One region of the Aquitalea sp. USM4 genome, then DNA from elsewhere that is predicted to be linked to it. Evidence: riboswitches for the same ligand, from Rfam matches in the RefSeq annotation. Region 1 holds a riboswitch; the other holds the start of a gene.

Region 1 (15,875 bases):
TGCCGTGAATCCAGCAAGCGCTGTCATTGCGCCAGAAACCGGAATCTTTCATTCAGAAATGGCTGAATTGTTGTCGTCATACCACGGCCAGCACAGCAAAAAGCCGCCCTGAAAGGCGGCTTGCGGGAGATGACGCGGCAGTTTGTTCAGGATTTGTTGAAAAAGCCCTGCAACATGCCCAGCCCCTGGGACAGCAGATCACCACCTTGCGGCAACTGACCATCCGGCGTCAGCTTGTCCACTGCCTGCGGCAGGTAATCAGCCAGTCCCTGGCTGAGCTGTTGCGGGTCCAGGCCAAACTTCTGCGCCAGCGCGCTCACCTGCTCGCTGCCCAGTACCTGCTGGATCTGCTCGGCCGATACCGGCAGGTTGCTGCCGTTACCCACCCAGGAAGACACCAGCTCGCCCATGCCGCCACTATTGAACTTCTCCAGCAAGCCGGAGAGCCCGCCGTGTTGCTCCAGCAAGCCGGCAACGGCACCGGTCATCTCGTTGCCCGAACCGCCCAGCAAACCACCCAACTGATCAAACAGGCTCATTTTTCATCCTCTCGTCGAAAACTGCTTTAAAATGTCTTCAGCAATTCTTGCTTGCCAAATAGCATAGAAAAATCAGTACAATAGCGCTCACTTTACCAATTCTTACTGGCTGATCTTGAAAAAATTGCGCTTTTTGAACGGACTTCTGGCCTTGCTGGCCTGTCTTGCTGCCAGCAGCGTACATGCCGATCTTTACGGTTTTGTCGACGAACAAGGCCAGGTTCACCTTGCCAACCGGCAGGTGGACGAGCGCTATCAGCTCTATCAGAAAAGCCAGCTATCCGGCAGCAGCGCCAATGCTGCGCTGGACGATGCCACCACACCGGGCCTGGGTGCAACGCTGAGCGGCGACAACCGCCCGCCTGCCCCGCGGGTGGACGGCCTCAAAACCGTAGCGGCCCCGGTGGTCAACCCGCACCTGGCAGCCCAGTACAAGACGCTGATCGACCAGACCGCGCGCGAATTCAAGCTGGATGCCAATCTGCTGCACTCCATTGTGACGGTGGAATCCGGCTACAACCCGCAGGCGGTGTCGCCCAAGGGTGCCATTGGCCTGATGCAGGTGATTCCGGCCACCGGTGAGCGCTTTGGCGTCAGCCGGCTGGATGACCCGCGGCAAAACCTGCGTGCCGGTGCGCGCTACCTGCGTTTTCTGCTGAGCCAGTTCAACAACGACCTGCCGCTGGTGATTGCCGCCTACAATGCCGGCGAAGGGGCGGTGCAGAAATACCGCAATACCATTCCGCCTTATGAAGAGACACGCGATTACGTTGCCAAGGTGCTGGCGTCCTACCGTACGCGCAGTGGCACCGGCCTCCGTGACAGCCTGCCTGGCGGCATCCTGCGCAGCAAGAAACTGCCGCTGCCTGCGGCACTGAGCAATGCTCAGGCGTCGGCACTATAAAACAAAAGCTGGGCAGGACAAGCCGTTCCGGTCATCCCTCTCGCAAGACCTGCAATCGCAGGTCTTTTTTATCGCCATGCGCGCTGCAGGCGCTGTGGTCTCACAGCTGCACGCCCACAATCTCGCTCAGTGGCTCGGCCAGGTCCCGATAGCGGGCACGGTGATCAAACACCCCCAGGAACCCGGGATAGGCATCCGGCGCATGCAGAATCTGATTGGCCTTGCGCGATGTCAGTTTGTGAACCCGCAGGATACGGCCATCCCAATGCACCAGCCGCGCATCCTCTGCCGTCAACAGGACATCCAGGGTCTGGTGAATGATTTCAACCAAAACAATTTTGCTGCGGGTACGGTGTTCACCTGCAACAGCCACACTGAGCACTCCCTCGTCTTGCATCATGCTTTGTTCTTTATGTTATTTTGTTTAAAATGTATTAACTTATCCTTATCATATGGCAGGCCTTGTTCAATCTCAATACTTCCTTAAAAGAAATTTAAACAAAACAGATTAAATGGAAAATCAGTTGAAAAAAAAACGGCCAGCTTGCGCTGACCGTTTCAAATGACTGTATTTTTTTGCATCAGGCGGCCAATAACATGGCCAGACCGCGCAGGGCATGCCAGGGGTCACCATTGGCCACCCCCTTGATTTGCTGGTCTATGCGCGCGCATTCGGTCAGGGCCGTCATCAGCTTGCGTGGACCGATGCGACGCAAGGCCGGTTCCGCCAGCCTTTGCTTGTCACCCCACAAACGCAGCTCGCGCGCCAGATCGCGCAGCTGACGCCCGTCCTTCAAGCCCTGCCGCAAGCGCAGCAGCATGCGTACATCTTCGGTGAAGGACCACAACACCAGCACAGGCGATTCGCCTTCGGCCAGCAAACCTTCCAGCATGCGCTCCACCCGTGCGGCATCGCCGGACAGCCAGGCTTCGGACAAATGGAACACATCGAAGCGGGCGACATTGGCCACCGCTTCGCGCAATTGCTCGAGGCTCAGTTCGCCAGCCGGATACAGCAAGGCCAGTTTGTCCACTTCTTGCCGTGCCGCCAGCAGATTGCCTTCCACCCGGTCGGCAAAAAAACTGAGCGCCTCCGGTGACAGATGCTGTTGCTGGCGTTTCAGACGACGCGCAATCCAGCCGGCAAGCTCATGCCGCCCGACCGGTTTGGCTTCCACCACCACAGCGGCTTTTTCCAGCGCCAGATACCATTTGGATTGCAGCTGGGTCTTTTCCAGCTTTGGCATGGTAATCAGGGTGATGGTGTCTTGCGGAGGATTGGCGGCCAGTTGTTGCAGCGCCTCGCCGCCTTCGGTACCCGGCTTGCCACCAGGGATGCGGATTTCCAGCAATTTGAGACTGGCAAACAGCGACACGCTGCTCATGGCATCGCGCAATTGCGACCAGTCAAAACCTGCCTCCACGGTGAGCACTTCCCGTTCCAGATAACCCTGGTCACGGGCATGCTGACGCAGGCTGTCGGAAGCTTCCAGCGCCAGCAGGGTTTCTTCACCATGAATCAGATAAAGCGGCGCCAGACCCTTGTCCAGCACCGCTGCCAGTGCATCAGGGCTTAGGCTGGGCATTGACTGGCTTCAGGCTTTGCGGGCCGGACTGGCCTTGTGCGCCCGGACGCTTGAGATAGGACAGGCGGCGGGCCAGCTGCTCGGCGGCGTCGTGACGCATGTCGTTCCACAGCAGGGTTTCTTCCTGCTCCTTGCCCAGCACGTCGCTGTCGGAATAATTCATGTAACGGCGCACGGTCAGGTTCATGTCCGGCTCGACGGGTACGCCGCCAATCACGGTACGCACCGTCGCGCTGTAGCTCAGCTGGTACTCGTTGACCTTGCCACCGCTATTGATGGTGGAAACGTCCTTGGACTGGCTTTCACTCACCACGCTGACCACTGCCTCGGCCTGCTTCGGAGCCGAAAGAACAATCAGCTTGTCGTTATGGGCCAGGGTTTCGCGCAGCACGCCACCCAGCTTGCTGCTGCCCTCATCCACATACACACTGCCAAACGGCAGCGGACGGACATTGCCGCCCATGCCCTTCAGATGAAAACCGCAAGCGCCAAGCAGGAACACCAGGCTGGTCAGGACCAGTCCGCGCAGGATTCGCTTCATGCCTGTTCTCCGTAACAGGAGCCGGTCAGGCCCTGCCCCACGGGAAGGGGAAGGAAAAGCTGACCGGCAGGATTGCTGGCCCGCCCCGTCAAGGGCGGACCGGGGTTTACACGACGATGTTCACCAGACGGCCCGGCACCACGATGATCTTCTTGGCCGGTTTGCCTTCCATGAACTTCTGTACGTTTTCGTGCGCCAGTGCGGCAGCTTCGATCACATCCTTGGCGGCATCGGCAGCCACGGTGATGCTGCCACGCAGCTTGCCAGCCACCTGCACCATCATCTCGATCTCGCTCTTCACCAGCGCAGCCTCGTCTACCTTCGGCCAGGCTTGTGCCAGCAGCTCGCTGCCCGGCTGCAACACCGACCAGATGGCGTCAGTGATGTGCGGCACGATGGGCGACAGCAACAGGGTGACGCTTTCCAGCACTTCCTGTGCCACGGCACGGCCGGCGGCATCGCTGCGGTCGGTCTTGTCGTAGGTGTTCAACAGTTCCATCACCGCGGCAATGGCGGTGTTGAACTGCTGGCGACGGCCATAGTCGTCGGCCACTTTCTGGATGGTACTGTGCAGCTTGAAGCGCAGTTCCTTCTGGCTGGCATTCAGCTCGCCACCGGCATAAGCGGCCACCACACCCGCGTCGGCATGTTCCTTGGCCAGTTTCCACAGGCGCTTGAGGAAGCGGAAGGCACCTTCCACACCGGCGTCGGACCATTCCAGGCTTTGCTCCGGCGGGGCGGCGAACATCATGAACAGGCGCGCGGTATCGGCACCGTATTTCTCGATGAATTCCTGCGGGTCCACGCCGTTGTTCTTGGACTTGGACATTTTCTCCACACCGCCCACCACCACCGGCAGGCCATCCACACGATGGGTGGCGCCGGTGATCTTGCCCTTGGCGTCACGTTCCAGCACCACGTCTTGCGGGGCGATCCAGTCCTTGCTGCCGTTGGGCAGCTCGCGGTAGAAGGTTTCGCAGATCACCATGCCCTGGGTCAGCAGGCTCTTGAACGGCTCGTCGCTGGATACCAGGCCTTCGTCACGCATCAGCTTGTGGAAGAAACGTGCGTACAACAGGTGCAGGATGGCGTGTTCGATACCACCCACGTATTGGTCCACTTGCAGCCAGTAGTCGGCGGCTGCCTTGTCCAGCATGGCGGTGTCGCACTTGGGGCTGGCATAGCGGGCGTAGTACCAGCTGGATTCCACGAAGGTATCCATGGTGTCGGTTTCGCGCTTGGCGGCACCGCCACACTTGGGGCAGCTGGTTTCGTAGAATTCCGGCATCTTGGCCAAGGGCGAGCCGGCACCATCCGGAATCACGTTTTCCGGCAGTACTACCGGCAGGTCTTTTTCCGGGACCGGCACATCGCCACAAGTCGGGCAGTGGATGATGGGAATCGGGCAACCCCAGTAACGCTGGCGGGAGATGCCCCAGTCGCGCAGGCGGTACTGGGTTTTCTTCTGGCCGGCAGCCTTGGCTTCCAGATCACCGACGATGGCATCGAAGGCTTCGTAGAAGGACTTGCCGTCGTACTTGCCGCTGTTGACGGTGCGTACGCTGTCGTCCTTGGCGGCATACCAGTCCTGCCAGTTGCTGGCATCGAAATCATTATCGCCAGCCACCTTGGCATACACTTGCAGCAGCGGCAGGCTGTATTTGTTGGCGAATTCGAAGTCGCGCTCGTCATGCGCCGGTACGGCCATCACCGCACCTTCGCCATAGCCCCACAGCACATAGTTGGCCACCCATACCGGCAGCTTGGCACCGGTAAGCGGATGGATGACGAACAGGCCGGTGTCCATGCCCTTCTTTTCCATCTTGGCCACGTCAGCCTCGGCCACGGAACCTGCCTTGCATTCGGCAATGAAAGCCTGCAGCGCCGGATGATTGGCCGCGGCCTGGGTGGCCAGCGGGTGTTCCGCCGCCACGGCAACGTAAGTTGCGCCCATCAGGGTGTCCGGACGGGTGGTGTACACCTTCAGTTCGCCACCATGGCCGATACTGTCCTGGTCGTAAGCAAACACCACGTCAGAACCGTGGCTCTTGCCGATCCAGTTCTTCTGCATGGTCTTGACCTGTTCCGGCCAGCCATCCAGCGTATCCAGGCTGGTGAGCAGTTCGTCAGCGTACTTGGTGATGGCGAAGTAATACATCGGGATTTCGCGCTTTTCCACCACGGCACCGGAGCGCCAGCCACGGCCGTCCACCACTTGTTCGTTGGCCAGTACGGTCTGGTCCACCGGGTCCCAGTTCACCACACCGTTTTTCTTGTAGATCACGCCTTTTTCAAACAGGCGGGTAAACAGCCACTGCTCCCAGCGGTAGTAATCGGGCTTGCAGGTGGCCAGCTCGCGCTCCCAGTCCAGGGCAAAGCCCAGGCTGTCCAGCTGCGTCTTCATGTATTCGATGTTGGCGTAGGTCCAGGCTGCCGGAGCACCGCCGTTTTTCATGGCGGCGTTTTCAGCCGGCAGACCGAAGGCGTCCCAGCCCATCGGTTGCAGTACGTTGAAGCCTTGCAGGCGCTTGAAGCGGGCCAGCACATCGGTAATGGTGTAGTTGCGCACATGGCCCATGTGCAGCTTGCCGGACGGATAGGGGAACATCGACAAGGCGTAGTACTTGGGGCGGCTGGCGTCTTCGACGGCCTTGAAGGCGGCAGTGCGCTGCCATTTTTGTTGCGCTGCGGCTTCGACTTCGCGCGGGCTGTAGGTTTCTTGCATGGCGATCTTTAGTCTGGAAAGGCTGAAAACAAAATGGCGGACTGCCCAAGTCCCCGCCTTGCAGGGCAGCTTGGGCAGTCCGTCGCAAATTCAATCGGGCCATTATAGCGGCCAGAGGGGCATGTCGATAAGAGCTGCACAAAAACAAACGCTTGCCCCCGTTGCCGCCAGCCCTGGCAAACCCGGTGCCGGCCAGTCGCCACACAGGCTGCACCAGGCAGCGGGCCATCACAAAGGCGTTTGCATTTTTTTACCGGCAGCTGGCTGCCGGCAGTTCAGCGCGGCAGCTGCTTGCAGCGCTCCAGTGCTTGCAACAGCCGCTGCAAAATGCATTCTTCCCACAAGGAGTGACCGGCAGCTTCCACCAGCTGGAATTCGGCCTCCGGCCAGTGGCGGGCCAGTTCGTGCGCCGTGGCCGGCGGGCAGATCACATCATGACGGCCTTGCACGATGATGGCCGGCAAGTGACGGATGCGCGGAAGCTGTTGCAATAACTGCCCTTCGGGCAGAAAGATGCGGTGGATGAAGTAATGGGCTTCCAGCCGCGCCAGTGGCAAGGCCAGATACTCGCTGCCGGCACGCAGCATGGTGTCGGGTTGGGGACGCAAGGCCACGCAACTGGCCTCGTAACGGCCCCAGCTGCGCGCCAAGGGCAGGTGGACTTGCGGGTCGGGGTCGCACAGGCGGCGGTAATAGGCTTGCAGCAGCTGCCCGCGCTCGGCGGGCGGAATCGGTGCGACAAATTCCTGCCAGGCTTCCGGGTGAAACTGCCCCATGCCGTGCATGAACCAGTCGATTTCACTTTGCCGCCCCAGGAAAATGCCGCGCAGGACCAGGCCTGTCACCCGCTGCGGGTAAGCCTGGGCATAGGCCAGTGCCAGCGTACTGCCCCAGGAGCCGCCAAACAGCAGCCAGCGCTCGATGCCCAGATACTCGCGCAAGCGTTCGATATCGGCAATCAGATGCGCCGTGGTGTTGTCCCGCCATTCACCACGCGGCACCGAACGGCCACTGCCGCGCTGATCAAACAGGATGGCTCGGTAATGGGAGGGATCAAACAACTGGCGACTGGCCGGGGCACAGCCATCGCCCGGCCCGCCATGCAGGTAGAGCACGGGCTGGCCATCCGGCGCACCACATTGTTCCCAGTACATCTGATGCAGGCCATCCAGCGGCAGCATGCCCTGGCTGAAAGGTTCAATCGGCGGATAAAGCATTGCGCTCCAGACAGACTGCCTCAGCAAAGCTGGGTGGTGATGTATTCCCACTCGGTCTGGCTGACCGGGGTAATCGACAGGCGGTTGCCTTTTTTGAGCACCTGCATCTGCTCCAGCGGTGGGTGCTGCCGTAACAGGGCAGGTGTCAGCAGCGGGGTCTTGCTCAGGAAGCGCACGTCAACACACTGCCAGCGCGGGGCCTCGGGCGTGGATTTGGCGTCGAAATACGGACTGGCCGGGTCAAACTGGCTGGAGTCGGCATGGGCGCTGCCCACCACCTCGGCCAGACCGGCAATGCCTGGCTCGGCACAGCTGGAATGCCAGAACAGCACCCGGTCGCCTGCCTGCATGTCATCACGCATGAAATTGCGCGCCTGGTAATTGCGCACGCCGGTCCACTCGAATGCCCGCTGTGGCTCGGCCATCAGGTCATCAATCGACGTTTCGTCCGGTTCGGACTTCATCAGCCAATAACGCATGGGAAATGTCTGTTAATCAATGGAAGGTGGTCTTAACAATTTACGCCATCTTGCAGCAGCTGTGTTCGATTAAGCTTGAAAGCAGACAAACAACTGCGGCCGTCTGGCCCTTGTACACCGGAGAGAATCATGAAAAGCCTGTTGATTGGCGTATTGCTGGCCAGTGCATTGAGCGCCTGCGTCGTTGTTCCACCACGGGTTGCCTACCGACCTGAAGTCGTTGTCCCGGTTGTAGCCGTCCCGGCCTATGGCTATGGCCACCACTGGGAGCGATAAACAACCGCCACGACCTGCCACAATCCCGCCCACAGCCTCCGTCAGGAGGCTTTGGCGCGCTGGCGACGGGCAAAACGATGCAGGCCGCTTTCGGTCAGCAGATAATCCAGCTGCACATCCCAGGCTTCACGCGGCACCTGCTGCACCCGCTGGCAATCGTAAGCCACGCCCACCAGCAAGGGCTTGCCGTAGCGACGTGGCCGCTGCCGGAAAGCCAGACTGCTATCGTAAAAACCGCCGCCCTGCCCCATGCGATAACCGTCCTCATCCACCGCCAGCAATGGCACCAGCAGCACATCCAGCTTTTCCGCCCGCAAGCAGGGGCCGTCAAACTCCACGATGCCGTAGCGTGCATGGCGATACCACCGCCCGTCCCCCGTCAGACGCGAGAACCACATGCGGCGGCCACGGGCCGGAATTTGCGGCAACCATACGCTGGCACCACGCTGTAACGCGCTACTGAGCAGGATTTCCACATCCAGCTCGGAACCGGCCGCCAGATAACCGCCAATACGCCGCCCGCGCCGCAATAAGCGGCTGGCATGACGTGCCACCGCACGCATGGCCTGTGCACGGTAAGCGGGCGTCAGTGCCATGCGCTGGCGACGCACGGCCTTGCGCAGGGCAATCTTGTCGTTAACGGCAGTGTCGGGAGTGGACATGGCGCAAGCCTGACAATCAAGGGACAAATGAAAACGACCCGGAGCAAGATGCGCCGGGTCGTGGAAGGGAGACCCCCGCGAGTGTCGTTTGGGCATAATTCGCTTGTACCCTGTTTCCAGGGAGGGCTACCTGCCAGTCACTTCGGGCGCATCCTCGAGGGACGCGACACACCCGTAACTCACGCTGGCGGCCAAAAGCGAACGCATTGGTACAAAGGAATTGTTAGCCTTCACGAACACCGCAGGGGATAAGCTGATCTGGGTGTCTGCCAGTTCCTGCCTGAGAGTAAGAAATCAGAACAGGGCTTGCTGGCTTTCGCGAAGCGCTGTATCAGCTGCTTCGCTCATGTTGCGTATTTTACGCTGGAATGAAGCCATTTCCAAGCCCTCTCCCACTTTGGTACGCAACAAATCATGGGCAATGTTCAAAGCAGCCATGATGGCGATCTTGTCGGCATCCATCACCTTGCCGTGCTGCTGGATCAGATCAATCTTGCCTTGCAACAGACGTACCGCCTCCAGCAGGGTTTCACGCTCATCCACCGGCGAGCCGATGGTGAAATGACGGCCCAGGAGTTCAATGTCGACCTGCACGATATCGCTCATTCTGCCTCTCCTTCAGCCTGCTCCGGTTCCTCTGCCTTGGGCAGACGTTCTACCAGCGCGGCCACGCGGCTGCGTGTTTCGTTCACGCGGAAATTCAGCTCGGCGTTTTCCTTCAGCGCTTCAGCCAGCGCCTGGGCAAAACGGCCGTTCTGGGTTTCCAGTTCCTTGATGCGGGCAACCAGGGCCTGCACGCGGGATTCGAGATATTCCAGTTCCTTGTCCATGGCGGCGAGGATAACGGCCAGCTAGTCCAGCGTCAAACCCAGTCTGTGCCGTGCTGTGTCCAGCGTGGCACACAGTGCCGCTGCACCTTGCGGCAAACGTGGCCCCGGAATGGTCAGCAGGTCCTCATCCAGCACGTAACGGGTGTCTGCCGCCACGGCCGGCAGGGCGGACCAGCGATCCCACATGCGCAGGATGTCAGCGCGTGCAGCCAGCATCACCTGTGGCCGGGCCGCCACAACCGCCTCCATGCTTACTTGCGGTGCGGCTTGCCCCAGGCTGCCAAACACATTGCGCCCGCCACACAGTTGCATCATGGCACCCATGAAGCTGCGCTGGCTGACGGTAAAAATGGGCGCGGCACTGATCTGGTAAAACACGCTGACCGGTGTACGGCGGGCATAGCGCTGGCGCAGCGTGGCCAGTTGCTGGCGGTAAGCAGAGGCCGCTGCGGCAGCCGTGGCCGGGTTCCCGGTAAGGCGGCCCAGGCTTTGCATTTCTGCGGCCACATCATCCAGTTGCAAGGGATGGCTGATGAACACGGCCACGCCCAGCTGGCGCAAGCGCTCCAGCTCGCGCAGGTTGCCGCCGTCCTGCCAGGCCACCACCAGGTCCGGCCGCTGGCGCAGTACCGCTTCCAGGCTGATGCCGCTATAGCCGCCCACCCGCGGCAGGGCACGCGCTTGCGGCGGGTAATTGCTGTAGTCCACCGTGGCCACCAGCCGTTGGCCGGCACCAATGGCGTACAGCATTTCGGTGGCATGGGGCGACAGGGAAACAATACGCTGCGCCGCCTGCGGCAGGGTCAGCAGTTTGCCACTGGCATCGGGTGCACTGACTGCCGCCCGGGCCGGGCCGACGCACAACAGCAGCCACAGGGCAAAAGCGCGCAACAGCATCAGCCGCCCTTGAGCGACAAGGGCAGCCCGCAGGCTACCAGGGTGACATGCTGACAGCGGGCCGCAACGTCCTGGTTCAGCCGCCCCAGCAGGTCGCCATACAGGCGTGCCATGCGGCTCATCGGCATCACGCCCCAGCCGATTTCATTGGTCACCAGCAGCAAGCGGCCCTGTACTGCATCGATGGCTTCCAGCAGCCACTGCCGCTGCCGGGCGAATTCCACTTCGTCGAAGCTATCGTCCGGACCGAAAAAGCGCATCAGCCACATGCCCAGACAGTCCACCAGCAACAGGCCGTCTTCCTGGTCGTGGCCCAGAATCAGCCCGGCCAGGTCACGCCCGGCTTCCTGCACTTGCCAATGCGCAGGCCGTTGCAGGCGATGCTGGCGCACCCGTTCGGCAAACTCTTCGTCACGCACTTCGGCGGTAGCGATATAGCAGACCGGGCCGCCATGCTGGATGGCCAGGTGTTCGGCATGGCGGCTTTTGCCGGAACGCGCACCGCCGGTGATCAGGTGGGTCATGCTGTGTTGTCCATGAAATCAAACAATAAAGCCGAATCCGGCAGCATGCTGCACACCGGATTCGGCCATGGATGTTGTGCTTGCCGCCAGTTCAATCAGAAAGCATAGCGCAGGCTGGCCTGCATGTTGCGTCCATCTGCCGGATACAGGTAAGACGCGGTAGACGAAGTGTAGGTCGCAGTACCGGCGTAGCTGGCATAGCGCTTGCCCAGCAGGTTGTTGATGGCCAGCGAAGCCGAGATGTTCTTGGTGAAGTCATGGCTCAGCTTGGCGTTGAGCACAGTGTAAGAAGGCAGTTGATACGGGAAGGTATTGGACTGGTCGTTATCCATGCGCTGCTTTCCGACATACTGCACAACCACGCCCAGCTTGCTGGCACTGTTTACCTGCCAGCTCAGGCCAAGATTGGCCAGCCACTTGGGCACCATGGGAATGGTGTTGCCGGCCAGGCCGCTGCCTTGCCGGAAGGTGGCTTCAGTCCAGCTGAGGTTGCCATTCAATTCCCATTGCGGGCTCAGACGCCAACGCCCTTCCAGCTCCAGCCCCTGATGGCGGGTGGGTGCCAGGTTGGCATTGGCACCATTGCCGTTGTCTGCAAACGGATTGTAGGCAATTTCATTGCTCAGGTCGCTGCGGAACAGCGCTGCCTTGGCACTGGCCTGCGCAGTTTTCCATTCCACCCCGACTTCGGCATCATGGGACTGCTGTGGCAGCAAGACGGTACCGCCGGTGAAGGTAGCTTCATCTGCATTGGCAAGGCGGAAGCTCTGACCCCAGTGTCCATAAACCGACCAGCTGGGAGACAGATCCTGCTTCAGCCCCAGCAACCAGGAATGCAGGCTGGTATCCAGCGCCGGAACGCTGCTGGCCGACTGCTTGATGATATCGTTCACTTCTTGCTGGCGCGCCCCCAGGGTCAGGGTGCCACCGGTCCAGGGCTTGAACATGCTATCGACAAACAAGCCCTGATGACGCTGAGTGGTGCTGTAGCTGGAATAACCTTGCACATTTGCCGTGCTGTTCAGCCAGTCTGCGCCCAGCGTCACATTGTTCTGGCCAATAGGCAGCTTGTAACGCAGGCTGGCATTGTTTTCACTCAGCCAGCGCTGGTCGGTACTGCTAGTGGAAACATAGTCGCTAAAGGTATTCTTGCTGCGGTGGGAAATATCACCATACAGCGTACCGGGGCCGATATCCTGGCTGAACGATGCTCCGGTGGTGGAGCTGCTGGCGTCCATATAATTTTTGGGGGTGGACGTAGCGGTAGGATTGCTTGCCAACGGATTCTTGCCACTGGCAGGGTCAGCATCCAGCGAGCCGGGCAAGCGCAGGCCTTGCGAGCTGGTATTGGCAAACAACTTGATGTCACCGCCATCGTGCCGGAAAGTCAGCGTCAGGCCACCGGTATCATTGCGTTCCTGATTGTTCTGACGGTAATTGTCGGTTTTCATCGAATGCACATAGCCATCCAGCGCCAGGCCGTTGGCACCGACATGCAGGTCCGCGTCCAGCTGGCGCAGATCATAACTGCCACCGGTCACACTGATGCTGCCGCTGGTGCCATTGGCCACACCGGACTTGGTGATGATGTTGATCACCCCACCGCTGGCGCCGCCGCCATAGGCAACACTGCCAATCCCTCTTACCACTTCGATGCGCTCGATATTCGCCAGGGCCACACCGCTCAGATTGGGTGCAGACAGATCATTGGTATTCTGACGCACACCATCTACCAGAATCAGGGTATTGCTGATGCCGGTCATGCCGAAGCCGCGCATATCCACGGCAGCGGCGCTGGACGAACCACTGTTGTTGAATACATGCACGCCAGCCAGTTGCGACAGGACATCCTGCACCGTCGTGGCGGCACTGCCGGCAATCTGCTTGGCGGTGACCACGGTGACGTTGGCTGGCAGATCTGCTACGGCCTGCGGCACACGGTCGGCACTGACAACGACCTCCTCACCCTGGAATGAAGGCAGGCTATCGGCCTGGGCCAAGGCGATGCAGGCCAAGGACACCAGCAGGGCCAGTGGTTGGGGTTTGAACATGGAACACACTCCTGGAACAAGGATCCGGCAGGGCCTATTTGCCACTGCCACAAGAAGTGCGAAGAGGATGGCTTGCGCCATGAGAATGGATGACATCGGGACGGACCGCCAGGTCCGCCTGCTGTTTGCCAGATCGCCTCCCCGCGATATACAGCGACCGCCTGCCATGCGGCAGACGATAAGGGACAGGCCGGTCTCCGGGCTTGGTCTTGCGCTGTCGCGCCTTCCCGTTGCTGATGGGCAACAGTGGCAATGGCGACAACTGGGCCGGTATCCACCAGCCAGACCTTACCGTTGCGGGGGCAGCGCCGGCTTGTACCGGCTTCCCGTTTCATCCGGATCATGCAAATCCGGACACCTGTCCGGCAGCGATTATACGGCAGAATGCAGCGAAACCGCGGCAATCTGGCACGAACAGTCTTGATATGCAACAAGCAATGCCAATGCCATGGCGGCATTCAGCTTGCCGTGCTGCCCCCCCATGTCTTAGAGTCGCGCTCTAGTCCATGCCAACCTCGAGAAACCGCACCATGTCCCAGGCCATTGCCCTTCCTGCCCACGCTTTTCATGAAGCCGCCCTGCAACGCCAGAATTCGCTGACCAAACCGGCTGGCAGCCTGGGTGTACTGGAAACGGTGGCCTGTCGCTTTGCTGCCTGGCAAGGCAAAACCATTCCGGTGTCCCTGCAGCCGGCCATCACCGTGTTTGCCGGTGACCACGGCGTAACAGCGGAAGGCGTGTCCGCCTATCCGTCCATCGTGACCGGCGAAATGGTGAAGAATTTTGCTGCCGGTGGCGCTGCCATCTGCGTGCTGGCCCGCGCCATTGCCGCACGGCTGGAAGTGGTGGATGTGGGTGTGCTGGGTCAACTGCCGGAACTGCCCATTGTGCAGGCCAAGGTAGCCGCTGGTACCGCCAACCTGGCAGTGGAAGCCGCCATGACGGCAGAACAATGCGCTGCCGCACTGGAAGTGGGCCGCGCTGCGGCGCGTCGCGCCGTGGAACACGGTGCCAATCTGCTGATTGCCGGTGACATGGGCATTGGCAATACCACGCCGTCTGCCGCGCTGATCTGCCGTCTGACGGGCTACAGCGTGGACAGCATTGTCGGCCGTGGCACCGGCATCGACGATGCCGGCCTCGTCAACAAGCGCCGCGTGGTGCAACAGGCGCTGGACCGTCTGCACGGCCAGTCACTGGATGGTCAGGCCGTGCTGGCCGAACTGGGCGGGCTGGAAATTGCCGCCATGGCGGGTTTTTATCTGGAAGGCGCGGCACTGGGTGTGCCTGCGCTGGTGGATGGTTTCATTGCCAGCGCCGCCGCCCTGGCGGCCCGCGCCATCGACCCGGCAGTGGCCGACTGGCTGCTGGCCAGCCATTGCTCGGAAGAAACCGGCCACAAGCTGGCACTGGAAGCACTGCAACTGAACCCGCTGGTGGCACTGGGCATGCGGCTGGGCGAAGGCTCTGGTGCCGCCACCTGCGTGCCCTTGCTGCAACTGGCCATCAAGCTGCACGCCGAAATGGCCACGTTTGCCCAGGCCGGTGTCACCGAGAAAGACTGAGGCATGAACCCCTATACGCTCACCTTGCTGCGCCACGGCGAAATCGACCACGACGGCCGCCTGATCGGCCGCACCGACCTGCCACTGAATGAGCTGGGCTGCGAGCAGATGAGCCGCAGCTGGCAACGGCTGAACCAGCTGGCACCGGTCACCAGCATGGCTACCTCGCCGCTGCAACGCTGTCGCGAGTTTGCCGTGCATCAGGCCCTGCATGGCTCCTTGCCGCTGAAGGTGGACGAACGCTTTGCCGAATTCGATTTTGGCGACTGGGACGGCATGTCGCGCGCGGTGCTGTCCGGTCAGCATCCGGACTGGGGCAGCCGCGTGGCGGCGGGCGAACTGATTCCGCCCGGCGGGGAAAGCTATGAAGTCTTCCGCACCCGGGTGCTGAGCGGATTCAGCGAATGGATTCAGACCGCGCGTGGCAGCCACCGGGTACTGGTATGCCATGGCGGGGTGATTACCGCCCTGTTGGCCGAGCTGCTGGGCACCGAATTCGACGTGGCCAAGCTGATGACCGTGCAGCGCGGCGGCTTTGCCCAGCTGTCCATTCTGGAAGGCCACCCGGCCTATCTGATGCATCTGGAAAGCCCCGGCGAAGCATGAGCCAGCCGACAGCCGCCCCTCGCGCCCGCTGGTGGCAAAGCCTGATTCTGGCCATCCAGTTCCTCACCCGTCTGCCTACACCGCAGCTGCGCAGCTTCCACCCGGAATGGCTGGCAGCCAGCGCCTGCTGGTTTGCGCCGGTCGGCCTGTTGCTGGGCAGCCTGCTGTGGCTGGGTGTGTGGCTGGGCAGCCTGCACGACTCCTGGCTGGGGGCACTGGCCGGCCTGTTGCTGTGGATAGGCATTACCGGCGGCCTGCATCTGGACGGCCTGGCCGACCTGAGCGATGCCATGGGCGCCGCCCATCGCTCGCGCGAGCGCTTTTTCGAGGTACTGAAAGACCCGCACGTGGGCAGCTTTGGCGTGATTGCGCTGATTTGCGCCATCGTCAGCAAACTGGTGCTGCTGATGTTGCTGGCCAGTCAGCCACAGCAGCTACCCGGCCTGCTGCTGTTACCGGCCTGGGCGCGGCTG
Region 2 (15,875 bases), 1.6 Mb from region 1:
AGTTGCGCAATCTGCTTGCTGACCGCGCCCTGGGTGATGAACAACTCATTGGCCGCATGGGTGAAGCTTTGGTGGCGCGCAGCCACCTCGAATACCGACAAGGCATACAAGGGCAAGGTTTTTCTGGGCATGTCCGGTATCCATGACTGAGTTTTTCTCATTTATAACATGCCGATTAATCGTTTGTGTCATGGCTGACAAAGCCGTTGAATAGCGTCACCCCACCATCACCGGTCCAACACCATGCTGCATTCACCCGTCACAGCCCGCTCGCGCCTGCCGCATGTCGGCACCACCATTTTCAGCGTGATCGGCCAGCTTGCCGCACAGCACCAGGCCATCAACCTGTCACAGGGCGCTCCCAATTTCCCCTGTAGTGAAGCATTGCTGCGCTACGCCAGCGAAGCCATGCAGGCCGGGCACAACCAGTACGCGCCGATGACCGGCCTGCCCGCCTTGCGCGAGGCCATCAGCGCCAAGACCGAAGCCCTGTATGGCTGTCGTTATGACAGCGAGCACGAAGTCACCATCATGGCCAGCGCCAGCGAAGCCTTGTTCTGCGCAGTCAATGCGCTGGTACATGCCGGGGACGAGGTCATCGTGTTCGAACCGGCCTTTGACAGCTATATCCCGATGATTGAACTGCAAGGCGCCACACCGGTGGTGATCAAACTGGCCGCGCCCAACTTTTCCATTCCCTGGGACGAAGTTGCCGCACGCATCAGCCCGCGCACCCGCATGCTGATCCTGAACACCCCGCACAACCCCACCGGCACCACGCTGTCAGCCGCTGATGCTACACGGCTGCAAGCGCTGACCGAAGGCAGCGATATCGTGATCCTGTCGGACGAGGTGTACGAGCACGTGGTGTTTGACGGCGCATTGCATCACAGCATGAGCCGTTACCCGGCACTGGCGGCCCGCTCGGTGGTGGTGACTTCCTTTGGCAAGACTTACCACGTCACCGGCTGGCGGGTGGGCTGCTGCCTGGCACCACAGGCCCTGATGGAGGAAATCCGCAAGGTGCACCAGTTCGCCATGTTTGCCGCCGACACCCCGATGCAATACGCGCTGGCCCGCATCCTGGCCGAGCCGGAACACTATCTGGGCTTTTCCGCCTTTTACCAGCGCAAGCGTGATCTGCTGTGCGCTGCGCTGGCCGACAGCCCCTTGCAACTGCTCCCCAGCCAGGGCAGCTTTTTCATGCTGGCCAGTTTTGCTCATCTGTCGGATGAGCGCGACAGCGAATTCGTCCAACGGCTGATCACCCGCCACGGCGTAGCCACCATTCCGGTATCGGCCTTCTACCGCGACGGCACCGACCAGCGCGTGATCCGCCTGTCCTTTGCCAAGGATGATGCCACCTTGCTGGCCGGTGCCGCCCGGCTGTGCGAAATCGGAGCAGCATGATGGCAGACACACTACTGGCCGCTGCCATCCAGATGTGCTCGGGTGACGATTTGCAACACAATCTGGCCCGGGCGGCACAATTGGTTGGAGAGGCGGCACAGGCTGCTGCCCGTTTCGTGGCGCTGCCCGAATATTTCTACCTGATGCCGGCCGACGAGCGGGCACGACTGCCGCTGGCCGAGGCGTTTGGCAATGGCCCGCTGCAAGCGCAGATGGCCAGCCTGGCCCGCCAACATGGCATCTGGCTGCTGGCCGGCACCCTGCCACTGCAAAGTGGCGATGCCGCACATTTTCACAACAGCAGCCTGCTGTTCTCCCCCGACGGCCAATGCACGGCGCGCTATGACAAGATGCATCTGTTCGGTTTCCGGCATGGCGACGAATACTATGCCGAGGCAGACACCATGCAGGCCGGGGACCAGCCCATCAGCGCCGACACGCCATGGGGCAGCCTGCGCCTGTCAGTGTGCTACGACCTGCGCTTTCCCGAACTGTATCGCCAGCCACCGGCACCGGGCCTGATCAGCGCCCCCGCCGCCTTCACCCGGACCACCGGCCAGGCGCACTGGGACTTGCTGCTGCGCACACGGGCGGTAGAAAACCTGGCCTTCGTCATTGCCCCGGCCCAGTGCGGCCGCCACCCCGGCGGCAAGGAAACCTATGGCCACAGCATGATTGTCGACCCATGGGGACAGGTGCTGGCCTGCCATGAAGAAGGCGAAGGCATGGCGCTGGCCCGGCTTGACCTGTCTGGACAAACCGCGTGGCGAGCACGCCTGCCCGCCCTGCAACACCGCCGTTTGTGAACATATCAACCAGCAATACCAACAGCCCGGTACAGGGCTGAGTGACAGACTGCATGCCACCAACAATCAAAGGAAAACAGATGAAACAGCACACCCTGATGATGACGGCCATCCTGGCAGCCGGCAGCTTTGCCCTGCCGGCCATGGCGGAATCCACCCTGCGTTACGGTATCGAGGCGCAATACCCGCCGTTTGAATACAAATCCGCCAGCGGCGAGTTGCAAGGGCTGGATGTGGAACTGGGCAAGGCTGTCTGTGCCGAAGCCCATCTCAAATGCAGCTGGGTGGAAAATGCCTTTGACGGGCTGATTCCGGCACTGCAAGGCAAGAAATTCGACGCCATCAACTCCGCCATGAATGCCACCGAGCAGCGTCGCAAGAGCATTGCCTTCACCAGCATCATCTACCGGGTGCCCAGCATGGTGATCGCCCGCAAAGGCAGTGGCATCACCACCGCAGCCGACAAGCTTCAAGGCAAGAGCATGGGCGTGTTGCAAGGGTCGATCCAGGAAACCTATGCCCGCAGCCACTGGGAATCTGCCGGGGTGCGCGTGGTGTCCTATCAGGACCAGAACCAGGTTTACGCCGATATGGCAACCGGCCGGCTGGATGCCACGCTGGTGATGGCCCCGGCGGGACAGAAAGGCTTCCTCACCCGCCCGGATGGCAAGGACTTCCAGTTTGTCGGCGCCGTGCATGACGACAAGATTCTGGGCAGCGGCATTGCCTTTGGCCTGCGCAAGGACGATGTGGAACTGCGCAAGAAACTGGACGCCGCCATTGCCCGCCTGCAAGCCAGCGGCAAGGTGAAGGCGCTGGCCGCCAGATACCTGGGTGAAGGCATTGATGTATCAGTGAAATAAGACCACATGCCGCCTCTGCTGCAAGCAGGGCGGCACTGTCTTCTGCAACTTGCGCTACACCCCCGGCACGCCGTAGCCGGGAGCCTGATCCGGCGCTTCGGCGCGGGTGATGTAGTCCTGCATTTGCGGCTGATAACGCTGCCACAGCTGCTGCAGCTCCGCTACCGGCTCACCATCGCTCCAGTCCACCCGCAGGTCCACCACCGGCCAGCTTTGCGTCCACACCAGCTTGAGTCCGGCCGCATGGATGGGGCCAACTTCCCCCCCGGCATCCACGGCTGCCTGCATGGCAGCCAGCAGGCGGTCGGCCAGATGGCCGCAACTTTGCTCGAAAGCCTCCACCATGCGCGCGGGCAAGCTGGCATCGGCCAGGATATTGCCACCGGCAGCGCAGTGTTCCCCCTGCGCCGTGGCAAACACACCCAGCGCATGCTGACCGCTGAAGGTGGCAATTTCCCCCTGTGCCGGCACCAGCAGCAGTTGACGCCAGGCCAGATTGCCATCCGCCAGTGCCAGCGCCTGGCACAGGCTGCGGCCACGCTCCCCAGTTGCCATCAAGGCCAGCGCCTTGGGCCCCAGGGCCGGGTTGGTGACATTCTGGCTCATCACCGCGCCCACCCCGGCTGCCACATGACAGCAGCGGCTGGCCACGGCGATGCTGGATGAAGCCGCCGCCACCCCCAGCATGCCGGTTTGCGGACAACGTGCGGCGATGGAAAAAGTCATGGCTGATAGCCTTCCGGAATCACCGCGGTGATGTCGATTTCCACCAGCCATTCAGGCCGTGCCAGGGCGGAAATCACCAGCCCGGTGGATACCGGATACACCCCCTTGAGCCAGCGCCCCACCACCTGGTACACCGCCTCGCGATAGCGGGTATCCACCAGGTAGATGACGATCTTGCATACGTGGTCCAGATGGCTGCCGGATTCCTCCAGCAGCATCTTCACATTGGCCATGGCCTTTTCCGCCTGGGCGGTGACATCGCCGATGCCGACCGACTCGCGGGTATCCAGGTCCTGACCGATCTGGCCGCGCAGGAACACCATATTGCCCGCCACCACGGCCTGGCACAGGTCGTTGTCCAGCTTTTGTTCCGGGTAGGTATCGCGGGTATTGAACGGACGAATGCGTTTGTGAACCATGTTTCACCTCATTGCTGTGTGTGGGGTGGCGGTCATGCCGCCGCCACAGGTTATTGACAATCCCTTCTCGCTTTCTGGAGAGAAAGCGAGGCTCCCTTGCAGGGCAAGGGCGGGGGGATTGGGAACAGATGGCAAGGCTGCGGAATCAATCAGTTAGTCGGAAGGCCCGGCTTCGCCGGGTCCTTTCAAATCGAATCAAATCACTTAGTCAGCAGCCCGACAAACCGTTTCACGCACCGGCGCTGCGGTGGCGGGAGTACTGGCGTGATAGGCCTGGTATTTGCGCTGGGTGGCAATGTGGTCGGCAATGAACTTGGCGTCATGCCATACCCCCCAGATAAAGCTGGAGCCACGCCGCGACAGCCAGGGCAGGCCCAGGAAATACACGCCCGGCTCGCTGGAAATGCCACGCTGATGGCTGGGCTTGCCCTTTTCGTCAAAGGCATTCACTTGCAGCCAGCGGTAATCCACGGCAAAACCGGTAGCCCAGATCACGGTGCCAACTCCGCTGGCAGCCAGGTCCAGCGACAGGATGGGTTCCCGCACGCAGGCCGGGTCCGGCGGCAGTTGTCGCGCTTGCGGCTCTGGCGGCAGGTCCAGCCCGTTCTGCGCAATATAGGCATCGGCAGCGTCCAGCAGCCCCAGGTAGTTTTCATCGCCACGGGCAATGTTTTCCGCCAGGTCCGGCTGAAACTGCATTACGCCGTTTTCGCAAGAGCGGGTCATGCCCAGCAAGGTGATGCCCTGCTCGGCCAGCCGGCGAAAATCCACGGTATGTCCGCCACGTGCGCCGCTCACCGCAATGGTGACGTGCTCACGCCCCGGCTTCACTTTCTGGGCGTCCCACTCCCCCAGCACCCCCAGCCACCAGCAGAAGTCCCGTTCACGGTAACGGCGCGGCGGTCTGTCGTGCGGGCCGACCGACAAATACACCTGGCGGCCTGCGCGCTGCAGCTCGTCGGCAATCTGCACACCGGACGAGCCCGAACCCACCACCAGTACCGCGCCGGGCGGCAATTGCTGCGGGTTGCGGTATGCGGCGGAATGCATTTGTTTCACCGGGTTGTCAGCCGGGATAAGTTGCGGAATCAGCGGCTGCTGGAAGGGGCCGGTGGCAGCCACCACCCGATTGGCTTCTATCACCCCGTCCGAGGTTTCCACGGTAAAGCCCGGGCGTCCGTCATTGCGCACCACCTTGAGCACTTCCACGCCGGTGCGGATGGGGGCGTGGAATTTGCGGGCGTAGGCTTCCAGATAGTCCGCCACCCGCTCCTTGCCGGCAAAGGCATCCGGCGCGACATCATCAAAATCCAGGCCGGGAAAGCGGTCGTGCCAGGCCGGGCCGTTGCACACCAGCGAATCCCAGCGCTCCGAGCGCCAGCGCTCGGCAATGCGTTGGCGCTCCAGCACCAGATGCGGCACATCCAGCTTGCTCAGGTGTTCACTCAGGGCGATGCCGGCCTGGCCTGCGCCAATCACCAGCGTATCGGTTTTTTCCATCACCATCGTCACTTCCCTTCCCTGTGAAATGCCCCCGAACACCGCAAACGAGGGTGGCTTGGGGGCCTGCCTGTTCAGGCAGTGCCGCAGCGGCGCTGTACATGGCCACGTGTTGCGGCAGATCAGGCAGCCTGTGGCACCACGCGGCTGCACTGGCTGACCACTGCAGTCTAGGGAAGGCCGGTAAATACCGAAAATATGTTTATTTTTTAATCTGAATTGTTTTTTCTTATGCAAAATCCTGTCCGACACCCTGACGCAAGAAAGGCCGCAGCAAACCAGGCCTGCGCTAAGCAATTGAAGGAAAAGGTGCTTTGCCGGGCAGCGGTCCCGACATGCGATGTCCCTGGCATCAAAGATGGCTTTTTCATTGGCAGCTTGTAGAATGCCTAACATCAAAGCAGCCTTTTTCCGTGATTTGTCATTAAAGCTGTTTAAACTCCAAGGAAAATGTCCATGGCAAAGATCCGCTACGCACTGATGCTGGCTTCCCTGCTGGCCTTGCAATCCACCCACGCACTGGCGCTGGACAAGACCACCGGTCACCCCATCGTCACCATTACCGGCCTGATCTCGGAAAAGAACAGCGGTGCGGATGCGCAATTTGACGCAGCCATGCTGGACAAGCTGCCGCAGGTAAAAATGACAGTGCCTACACCGTGGTATAAAGAAGAGCAGACTTTTGAAGGGCCGCTGTTCCGCGATGTGCTCAAGGCAGCCGGCAGCAAGGGCAGCAAGCTGTATGTGGTGGCGCTCAATGATTACGCTGCTGAAATTCCGCTGGCTGATCTGGAAAAATACGACGTGATCCTGGCTCGCAAGGTCAACGGCAAGGTGCTGACCGTACGCGACAAGGGTCCGCTGTTCGTGATGTACCCCTTCGACAAGAAGCCGGAACTGCGCACCAAGGAAATCTATTCCCGCTGCGTGTGGCAGGTTAACCGCATCCGCGTTGAATAAACCCCGTATCGGACATCGCCTGTGACTTTGTTTTCGCGCAAGACGCCGGTTCGCAATCAGGTCTGGCTGCTGGGCATCCTGCTGGTGGCTGCCCTGCTGGTAGTGGGCATGCTGTATCAGCGCCAGCAGTCGGAAATGAAGCGTTTTGCCGAACAGGGCCAGGACAATGTGGTGTGGGTGTATTCCCAGTTGGGCATCGACTACTACCGCACGCTGGGCGCAGCCAAGGTGGCCGAGGCCACCGGCAAGACCGCCGACCTGGACGAACTGCAACTGCGCTACAACATCCTGGTGTCCCGCATCAACCTGCTGCGCGAATACCGTTTCGCCGCGCTGTTTCCCAACAGCAGCTGGTATCAGCAGCAAATCGGCGCACTGGTCAGGCTGATCGCCCAGACCGACAAACAGCTCAATGCCGGCGATGGTTATTTCGATCGCCCCCAGGCCGTCGCCCTGTTGCAGCGGCTGGATGGCGTGGCCGACAACGTGCGCGAGCTGACGGTGGGTGCCAACACCCGCCTGACCGATGCGGCCAATCTCAGCAACCAGAGCCTGCAGGACATCAACACCACGGTTGCCATCACCGCGGCATTGCTGATGCTGGTGGCGGTACTGATTGCCGTACTGGCCTGGCGCAACCTGCGGCATAGCGAACACCGCCGCGAACAGGCCGAGGCGCTGAGCCGCAGGCTGGACCGTGCACTGGAACTGGCGGAAGCGGCCAATGTCGCCAAGGGGGCCTTCCTGGCCAATATGAGCCATGAAATCCGCACCCCGATGAACGGCATCATCGGCATGACCGAGCTGACGCTGGATACCGAACTGAATGCCGAACAGCGCGAATATCTGGAAGTGGTGAAGTCATCGGCCGATGCGCTGCTCACCATCATCAACGACATTCTGGACTTCTCCAAGATCGATGCCGGCAAGATGGTGCTCGAATCGCTGCCCTTCTCGCTACGCAGCCTGATCAGCCAGACCAGCTACCCCTTTGCCCTGAAAGCGGAAGAACGCGACCTGGAAGTCATCTGCCAGATTTCCCCGGAACTGCCGGACCGCGTCATCAGCGACCCGTCCCGCCTGCGCCAGGTGCTGAACAATCTGCTGGGCAATGCGGTGAAGTTCACCAAGCAGGGCGAAATCGTGCTCAGCGTCACCGGCCAGCAACAAACAGCCAGCCGCTACCTGATGACTTTTTCGGTACGCGATACCGGTATTGGCATTGCCCCGGAAAAGCAGCGTGTCATCTTTGACGCCTTTGCCCAGGCCGACAACAGCACCACCCGCCGCTATGGCGGCACCGGGCTGGGCCTGTCCATCACCCAGAAACTGGTGGGGCTGCTGGGCGGTGAAATCCATGTATCCAGCGTACCGGAGCAAGGCTCGGAATTTGTTTTCACCATTCCGCTGGAGCTGGCAACCGAGCAAGCCCCGGCCAGCACCCCGGCACAACTGGCCGGCCTGCGCGTGCTGGTATGCGATGACAACCCCACCAACCGCAGCTGGCTGGCGGCCCTGCTGAAAAACTGGGACATGCAGGCCACGCTGGCCGAGGACGGCTTTGCCGCCCTTGCCATCCTGCAGCAACAGTCCTTCGACCTTATCCTGCTGGATGGCCACATGCCGGGCATGTCCGGTTTCGATGTGGCACGCCAGCTGCAACAACAAGGCTGCCAGGCCGACATCATCATGCTCACCTCTTCCGGCGAGCGTGGCGATGGCCGCCGCTGCCAGGAACTGGGCATTGGCGGTTATCTGACCAAGCCGGTGCCGCAGGAAGAACTGCTGGCCACCATCTGCCAGCTGCGCGGCGAACCAGCCGACAACAGCGCCCAGCTGGTCACCCGCTACAGCGTGCGGGAGGTCAAACAGCAGCTGCATGTGCTGCTGGTGGAGGACAACGAAGTCAACCAGAAACTGGCACTGGCCATTCTCAGCCGCCGCGGCTGCACTGCCAGCGTGGCAGGTCACGGTGCCGAGGCGCTGGAACAGCTGCAAGCACACAGCTTCGACCTGGTGTTGATGGACATGCAGATGCCGGTAATGGACGGCCTGGAAGCCACCCGCGCATTACGCCAGCGTGAAGCCGAACAGCAACTGCCGCGCCTGCCGGTAATTGCCATGACCGCCAATGCCATGACCGGCGACCGGGAACGCTGCCTGGCTGCCGGCATGGATGGCTACGTCAGCAAGCCGGTGGATGCCCAGCGTCTGTTCGAGGAAATAGAACGGGTACTGAGTGGCGAGGGCACCCTGCCCCAGCATGCGGCACCGCAGGCCGAGGCCGCCGCCAGCGGCCAGCTGGACTACCAGAAAACCCTGGAAAACTGTGATGGTGATCAGGAATTCCTGCTCACCCTGCTGCAAACCTTTGTGCGCGATGCCCAGTTACGGCTGGAAAAACTGCAGCAGGCTGTCAGCCAGCAACGCATGACCGATATCGCCATGTTCTCCCATGCGCTGCGCGGGGCGGCGCTGTCGATTGGTGCGGCACCGTTTGCTGCCTTGTGTTACCGCATTGAATCCGCCGCCCAGCAGCAATCCGCAGCCGAACTGGAGCAATTGCTGCCCCAGTTGCTGGATTGCCATCAGGCCCTGCTGGTGGAAATCCACCCGTACCTGCCGCCGCAAGATGCCACAACTGGCTGACCACAGCAGGCCGATCAGGACAGGCCGATCAGGACTGGCCAATCAGGGCAGCCAGCGCGCCAGCGGTGTCAGGTCCAGATGCTGCTCCAGCATGTCGGCCAGCCGCTCGATATGTGCCTCGCGGATGGCCGGGTAGTCCAGCGGCTGCGGCGCAGCCAGCCCGGCCCATTGCAACAGCGCGGCCAGGCTTGCCGGTTGATCGAACACCCCGTGCAGATAGGTGGCCAGAATCTGGCCATCGGCGCTGATGGCCCCGTCGCAGCGGCCATCCTCCAGCCGCACCGCAGGCTGCGCCAGTGCCGCACCGGTACTGACCCCCATGTGGATTTCATAGCCGCTCACCGCTGCCGCACCCAGCGTCAGCTGGCCGTTCACCCGCGTCAGCTGCTTGTGCGTGGCCAGCGTGGTTTCCATCTCCAGCCAGCCCAGGCCGTCACTGCTGCCCGCCTCGCCTTCCAGCCCCAGCGGGTCGTGCAGCTGCTGGCCCAGCATTTGCAAACCGCCACAAATGCCGATCAGCTTGCCGCCATAGCGCAGGTGGCGGGCAATGGCCGCTTCCCAACCGGCAGCACGCAAGCTGGCCAGATCAGCCCGCACACTCTTGCTGCCGGGCAGGATGATCAGGTCGGCAGGCGGCAGCGGCTGACCGGGCTTGACCAGCAACAGCTCCACTTGCGGGTGCAGGCGCAGCGGGTCGAAATCGGTGTGATTACTGATGCGCGGCAACACCGGCACCACCACGCGCAGCGTTTGCTGCGGCGCATGTTCGCCTTGCGGACGATTGAGCGCCAGGCTGTCTTCCGCCTCGATATGCAGGCCATTCAGATACGGCAGTACGCCCAGCACCGGCTTGCCGGTGCGCTGCTCCACCCACTCCACGCCGGACTGCAGCAGCGCCGGGTCGCCACGGAAGCGATTGATCACCAGCCCCACCACCCGCGCGCGTTCGCTGTCGGACAGCAATTCCAGCGTGCCCACCAGATGGGCGAACACGCCGCCGCGCTCGATATCCGCCACCAGCACCACCGGGCAGTCCACTGCCTCGGCAAAGCCCATATTGGCGATATCTCCCTCGCGCAGATTGATTTCCGCCGGGCTGCCCGCCCCTTCCACCACGATGCACTGGTATTGCGTGGCCAGCCGGGCGTGCGACTGCAACACCGCCTGCATCGCCACCGGCTTGTAAGCGTGGTAGGACACCGCGTCCATATTGCCCACCGCCCGCCCCTGGATGATGAGCTGGGAACCGGTATTGCTATTGGGCTTGAGCAGCACCGGGTTCATGTCGGTATGCGGTTCCACGCCGCAGGCCAGCGCCTGCACCGCTTGCGAGCGGCCAATCTCGCCTCCATCCACCGTCACCGCACTGTTGAGCGCCATGTTCTGCGGCTTGAACGGGGCCACGCGCAGGCCGCGCCGGGCCAGCAAACGGCAGAAGCCGGTGGCGAAAGTGCTCTTGCCGGCATCCGAAGTGGTGCCCTGAATCATGATGGTTTTGGCAGACATGCTGTTCTCCGGCGCGCATTTTTTCGGGAAGCCCCCTAAAATGACGCTTTTTTCGACCATGGACAGCCAGCCATGCAGCTGTCCTGAAGCCGGCGATTATATAGGCGAGTGATGTGATTTCAGCTGTTTTTCTGTTTTTGGCCGTGGTGCTGGACCGCCTGCTGGGTGAGCCACGGCGCTGGCATCCACTGGTGGGTTATGGCTACCTGGTGCGCAAGGTGGAGCATGCACTTTACCCGGCCGTCCCCCAGGCCGAGCCGGTGTGGCGCATGCGTTTGCGTGGCGTGCTGGGCATCAGCCTGTTGCTGCTGCCATTGACCGGCCTTGCCTGCGGGCTGTCACGTTTACCGTGGATCGGGCAGCTGGCCTCGGTATTGCTGCTGTATCTGGCCATTGGCGCACAGAGCCTGCGTGAGCATGCGCAAGCCGTGCTGGATGCGCTGCGCGCTGGCGATCTGCCGCTGGCCCGCTACAAGGTGTCGATGATCGTCAGCCGCAACACCAGCGAACTGGACGAAACTGCGGTAGCGCGCGCCACCATCGAATCGGTGCTGGAAAACGGCAGTGATGCCATTTTTGCCGCCGTATTCTGGTTTCTGCTGCTGGGCGCACCCGGCGTGGTGCTGTACCGCGCCGCCAATACCCTGGACGCCATGTGGGGCTACCGCAACGAACGCTTTTTGCACTTTGGCTGGGCCGCCGCCCGCTTTGACGATGTGCTCAACCTGATTCCCGCCCGCCTCACCGCGCTGACTTACATCCTGCTGGGCCATACCCGTCAGGGCTGGCAATGCTGGCGCGCCCAGGCCCCCACCTGGTACAGCCCCAATGCCGGGCCGGTAATGGCCGCCGGTGCCGGTGCGCTGGGTGTGCTGCTGGGCGGTGCCGCCAGCTATCACGGCAAGCTGAAACAGCGCCCCACCCTGGGCCTGCAACGCCCGCCGGTGGCCGAGGACATCGCCCGCGCCATCGCGCTGGTACAGCGCAGCCTGTGGCTGTGGGTGGCGCTGGCCTTGCTGGCTGGCTTGCTCAACTGGAGTTTTTCTCATGCTTGAACACGGTGGCGGCATCCTGCGTGCCGCAGAGCAATACGGCATTGCGGTGGAAAACTGGCTGGACCTGTCCACCGGACTGAACCCGCAAGGCTGGCCGGTGCCGCCCATCAGCCCGCGCAGCTGGCAGCGCCTGCCAGAACAGGACGACGGGCTGGAACAAGCCGCGGCGGATTACTACGGCAGCCCGCTACTGCTGCCGGTGGCCGGTTCCCAGCCTGCCATCCAGCTACTTCCGACGCTGCGCCCGCCCTGCCGGGTGGGCATGCTGCCCTTGTGTTATGCCGAACACCCCTGGCACTGGGAACAGCACGGCCACACGCTAAGCCGTCATGCGCCCGAGGACATCGACACGGCGCTTGATGAACTGGACGTGCTGCTGCTGTGCCATCCCAACAACCCCACCGGCACCACCTTTTCCCGCGCCCGGCTGCAAGACTGGCGTGCCCGGCTGGCCAGCCGGGGCGGCTGGCTGGTCATCGACGAAGCCTTCATGGACGCCACACCGGAACACAGCCTGCTGGGTGATGTGGGCCTGCCGGGGCTGATTATCCTGCGATCAGTGGGCAAGTTCTTTGGCCTGGCTGGCGCGCGGGTGGGTTTTGTGTTTGCCTGGCCGGCCCTGCTGCAACAGCTGGCCGAAGCCATCGGGCCGTGGAGCATCAACGGCCCGGCGCGTGAAGTGGTGAAACTGGCCTTGCAGGACCACGTCTGGCAGCAAGCCATGTGCGGGCAACTGGCCCGCGACAGCCAGCGTTTGCAGCAGCTACTGCAAGACCACGGCCTGACTCCGGCAGGCGGCAGCCGCCTGTTCCAGTGGCTGCACGGGGCGTACTGCCCGGCCTTGTTCGACTTTCTGGCGAGCAAAGGCATTCTGGTGCGCCGCTTTGCCGATGGCCCCAGCCTGCGCCTTGGCCTTCCACCCGACGAAGCGGGCTGGCTGCGGCTGGAAACCGCACTTGGTCAATGGGAAAAGCCTTGAAAATCAGTCGGCAGAATTCCCATTTACCCGCTTGTCACGTATCATGCCCGCTTCCATGACGGTGCCCCATCGGGGTGAAACGGGAATGCGGTGAGACACCGCAGCTGCCCCCGCAACTGTAAGCGACGAGTCCGCATCACATGCCACCGGCCCATCCGGGAAGGCGATGCCGGGTAAAGAAGCGCGAGCCAGGAGACCGGCCGTCATACGTGTCGACGCAGGCTGAATCCGGGCGGGGTGTACCGGGGGATTGCACGATGCCGCCCACTGCCGGCGGACAGTGCCCTCGCTTGCGGCGACGTATCGTCTCCGAGGGCATCATGCAAGCAGATCTGCGTTCTTCCTTACCTTACAGCGGCAAGCGCCGCTCCCGTCATTTACTGGTGTTGCTGCCCTTGCTGGCAGCCAATCTGCTGGTATGGGCCTGGGCACTCACCGCCTTTGCCGACCACCCGGCCCAGCTGGGCACCGCCTTGCTGGCTTATCTGCTGGGCTTGCGCCATGCCGTGGATGCCGACCATATCGCCGCCATCGACAACACCGTGCGCAAGCTGATGCAGGAAAACCAGCAACCGCTGTGCGTGGGTTTTTTCTTTTCCATCGGTCATTCCCTGCTGGTGATTGCCGCGGTGGCTGCGGTGGTGTTTGCCACCCGTGCGCTGCAAGACCAGATCAACGGCTTCCGTGAAATCGGCGGGGCCATCAGCACCGGCATTTCCGCCTTTTTCCTGCTGGCGCTGGCCGCAATGAACCTGTCTGCGCTGCGCGGTATCTGGCACAGCTTCCGCCGCGCCCGCGCGGGTGAAGCCGTGTGTGACGAGCAGCTCAACATCCTGCTGGGCAACCGTGGCATGCTGTCGCGCCTGCTGCGGCCCTTGTTCCGCATGGTGAGCAAAAGCTGGCACATGCTGCCCATCGGCCTGCTGTTTGGCCTGGGTTTTGATACCGCCACCGAAATCGGCCTGTTTGCCATTGCCTCCTCGCAAAGCGCGGACGGCATTCCCTTGTGGAACATCATGGTGTTTCCGGTGCTGTTTGCCGCCGGCATGGCATTGGTGGACACGCTGGACAGCATGCTGATGGTGGAAGTGTACGGCTGGGCATTCATCAACCCCATCCGCAAGCTGTGGTACAACCTCACCATCACCCTGGTGTCGGTACTGGTGGCCGTGTGCATAGGCGGGCTGGAAACCCTGGGCCTGATTGCCGACAAGCTGAAGCTGAGCGGCGGCGCCTGGGATGTGGTGGCCATGCTCAACGACAATCTGGCCCACTTCGGCTATTTCGTGGTGGCCTTGTTTGCCCTCACCTGGGCGCTGTCCGCCGCCATCTACAAGTGGAAACGTTTTGACACCCTGCCCGGCCAACAGGCTGGGTGATTGCCGCGAGAACCGCATGCGACTGCATTACAAACACGTGCTGATGTGTACCGGCCCGCGCTGTACCGAAAACGGCCAGCAGGCCGAGGCCATGTTCAAGCAACTGGGCCAGGCCATTGACGCCTGCGACGGTCTGAAGGTGAAACGCACGCGCAGCCATTGTTTTGCCGTGTGCAAGGAAGGCCCCATCATGGTGGTTTACCCGGAGGGCGTGTGGTATCGCAAGGTGGATGCCAGTGCAGTACAGCGCATTGTCAGCGAGCACCTGCAAGGCGGCACACCAGTGGAACCCCTGATTTTCCATCGCCTGGGCACGGGCGATGTCGGCACGGAAAGCCCGCAATGACGCATGACAATACTGGCGGCATCGTGCTGCTCAGCCATGCCGGCACCGACCTTACCGCGCTGGGCCGCGTCCACTGGCCGCAGGATTTCAGCCCGGTGTCCGGCCTTGCCCTGCAACACATCGCCGATGAAAACCAGATGCAGCAGTTGCTGGACGGCCCGCTGGCCAGCGCCCGCATCCTGCTGCTGCGCGTACTTGGCCGGGTGCAGGCCATCCCCGCTTTCGATGCCCTGCGCCAGCAGGCGCTGGCACGACGACAGGCGCTGATCATCCTCAGCGGCACCGGCGAGCCGGACCCGGAACTGGCCGCCCTCAGCACCGTCCCCCCGGCCATCCAGCAGGATGCCAATGCCTACCTGCAAGCCGGTGGCAGCAGCAATATGGCGCAGCTGATGCGCTATCTGTCCGACCGCCTGTTGCTCACCGGCCACGGCTACCTGCCGCCAGCCGCACTGCCGGAACACGGCCTGTATCACCCGGAACTGTCCGACGGCTGCAGCCTGGATGACTGGTGTGAAATTCGCCAGCCCGGCTGGCCCACGGTGGCCATCAGCTTCTACCGCGCCCACTGGCTGAGCGGCAACACCCGCTTCATCGACATGCTGGTGGACATGCTGGCCGAGCGGCAGATCAACGCGCTGCCGCTGTTTACCTCCTCGCTGCGCAGCCAGGATGAGCAGGGCCTGCCTGCTGCGCTGCAATTGCTGCGCGACCCGCGTGCCGGCCAGCCCTGCGTGCTCATCAACACCACCTCCTTTGCCATGGGCGAAGTGAATGCCGAAGGGGCCACCCAGGCCAGCTGGGCAGTAGAAGCCTTCGAACAGCTGGACATCCCGGTGCTGCAAGCCATCACCAGCAGCATGACCCAGGCGCAGTGGGAAGCATCCGAACGCGGGCTGAACCCGCTGGACACCGCCATGAATGTGGCGCTGCCGGAATTCGACGGCCGCATCATCGGCGTGCCGGTATCGTTCAAGCCGGAAGACCCGGCCAGCAGCGACTACCAGCCACTGCCGGACCGCATGCGCCGTCTGGCCGGCATTGCCGCCCGGCTGGCACGGCTCAAGCACACCCCGGCGGCGGACAAGCGGGTAGCCTTTATTTTTACCAACTCCAACAGCAAGGCCTCGCAAGTGGGCAATGCGGTGGGGCTGGATTCCGCCGCCTCGCTGTATGCACTGCTGCAGGCGATGCAGGCCGATGGCTACCGGATAGGCCCGCTGCCGGAGAGCAGCGACGCGCTGATGCACAGCCTGATCGACCGCGGCTGTTACGAC

Evidence for each region. Region 1 has a riboswitch for cobalamin ahead of DKK66_RS08400 (TonB-dependent receptor). Riboswitches for the same ligand answer to the same signal wherever they lie in the genome.
Region 2: linked by a shared signal. The riboswitch ahead of DKK66_RS15430 (HoxN/HupN/NixA family nickel/cobalt transporter) and the one ahead of DKK66_RS08400 (TonB-dependent receptor) in region 1 are both predicted to bind cobalamin.

Annotation. Positions count from the first base shown of each region.
Region 1 covers NZ_CP029539.1:1,763,114-1,778,988, reverse strand. The annotation lists gene DKK66_RS08465 (YidB family protein) at 147-539, opposite strand; gene DKK66_RS08460 (lytic transglycosylase domain-containing protein) at 673-1,443, shown strand; gene DKK66_RS08455 (hypothetical protein) at 1,544-1,843, opposite strand; gene holA (DNA polymerase III subunit delta) at 2,025-3,029, opposite strand; gene lptE (LPS assembly lipoprotein LptE) at 3,010-3,570, opposite strand; gene leuS (leucine--tRNA ligase) at 3,677-6,295, opposite strand; gene pip (prolyl aminopeptidase) at 6,571-7,512, opposite strand; gene DKK66_RS08430 (EVE domain-containing protein) at 7,533-7,991, opposite strand; gene DKK66_RS20140 (hypothetical protein) at 8,121-8,267, shown strand; gene DKK66_RS08425 (5-formyltetrahydrofolate cyclo-ligase) at 8,309-8,929, opposite strand; gene DKK66_RS08420 (cell division protein ZapA) at 9,224-9,535, opposite strand; gene DKK66_RS08415 (hypothetical protein) at 9,532-9,759, opposite strand; gene DKK66_RS08410 (cobalamin-binding protein) at 9,781-10,656, opposite strand; gene cobU (bifunctional adenosylcobinamide kinase/adenosylcobinamide-phosphate guanylyltransferase) at 10,656-11,180, opposite strand; gene DKK66_RS08400 (TonB-dependent receptor) at 11,276-13,231, opposite strand; cobalamin riboswitch at 13,402-13,608, opposite strand; gene cobT (nicotinate-nucleotide--dimethylbenzimidazole phosphoribosyltransferase) at 13,762-14,796, shown strand; gene DKK66_RS08390 (histidine phosphatase family protein) at 14,800-15,402, shown strand; gene cobS (adenosylcobinamide-GDP ribazoletransferase) at 15,399-15,875, shown strand, end outside.
Region 2 covers NZ_CP029539.1:3,338,719-3,354,593, reverse strand. The annotation lists gene DKK66_RS15490 (LysR substrate-binding domain-containing protein) at 1-131, opposite strand, end outside; gene DKK66_RS15485 (methionine aminotransferase) at 244-1,410, shown strand; gene DKK66_RS15480 (carbon-nitrogen hydrolase family protein) at 1,407-2,216, shown strand; gene DKK66_RS15475 (transporter substrate-binding domain-containing protein) at 2,297-3,079, shown strand; gene DKK66_RS15470 (DUF1028 domain-containing protein) at 3,134-3,805, opposite strand; gene DKK66_RS15465 (RidA family protein) at 3,802-4,224, opposite strand; gene DKK66_RS15460 (NAD(P)/FAD-dependent oxidoreductase) at 4,429-5,724, opposite strand; gene DKK66_RS15455 (molybdopterin-dependent oxidoreductase) at 6,181-6,684, shown strand; gene DKK66_RS15450 (response regulator) at 6,706-9,333, shown strand; gene DKK66_RS15445 (cobyric acid synthase) at 9,376-10,839, opposite strand; gene cbiB (adenosylcobinamide-phosphate synthase CbiB) at 10,953-11,894, shown strand; gene cobD (threonine-phosphate decarboxylase CobD) at 11,887-12,873, shown strand; cobalamin riboswitch at 12,916-13,093, shown strand; gene DKK66_RS15430 (HoxN/HupN/NixA family nickel/cobalt transporter) at 13,194-14,252, shown strand; gene DKK66_RS15425 (ferredoxin) at 14,269-14,598, shown strand; gene DKK66_RS15420 (cobaltochelatase subunit CobN) at 14,595-15,875, shown strand, end outside.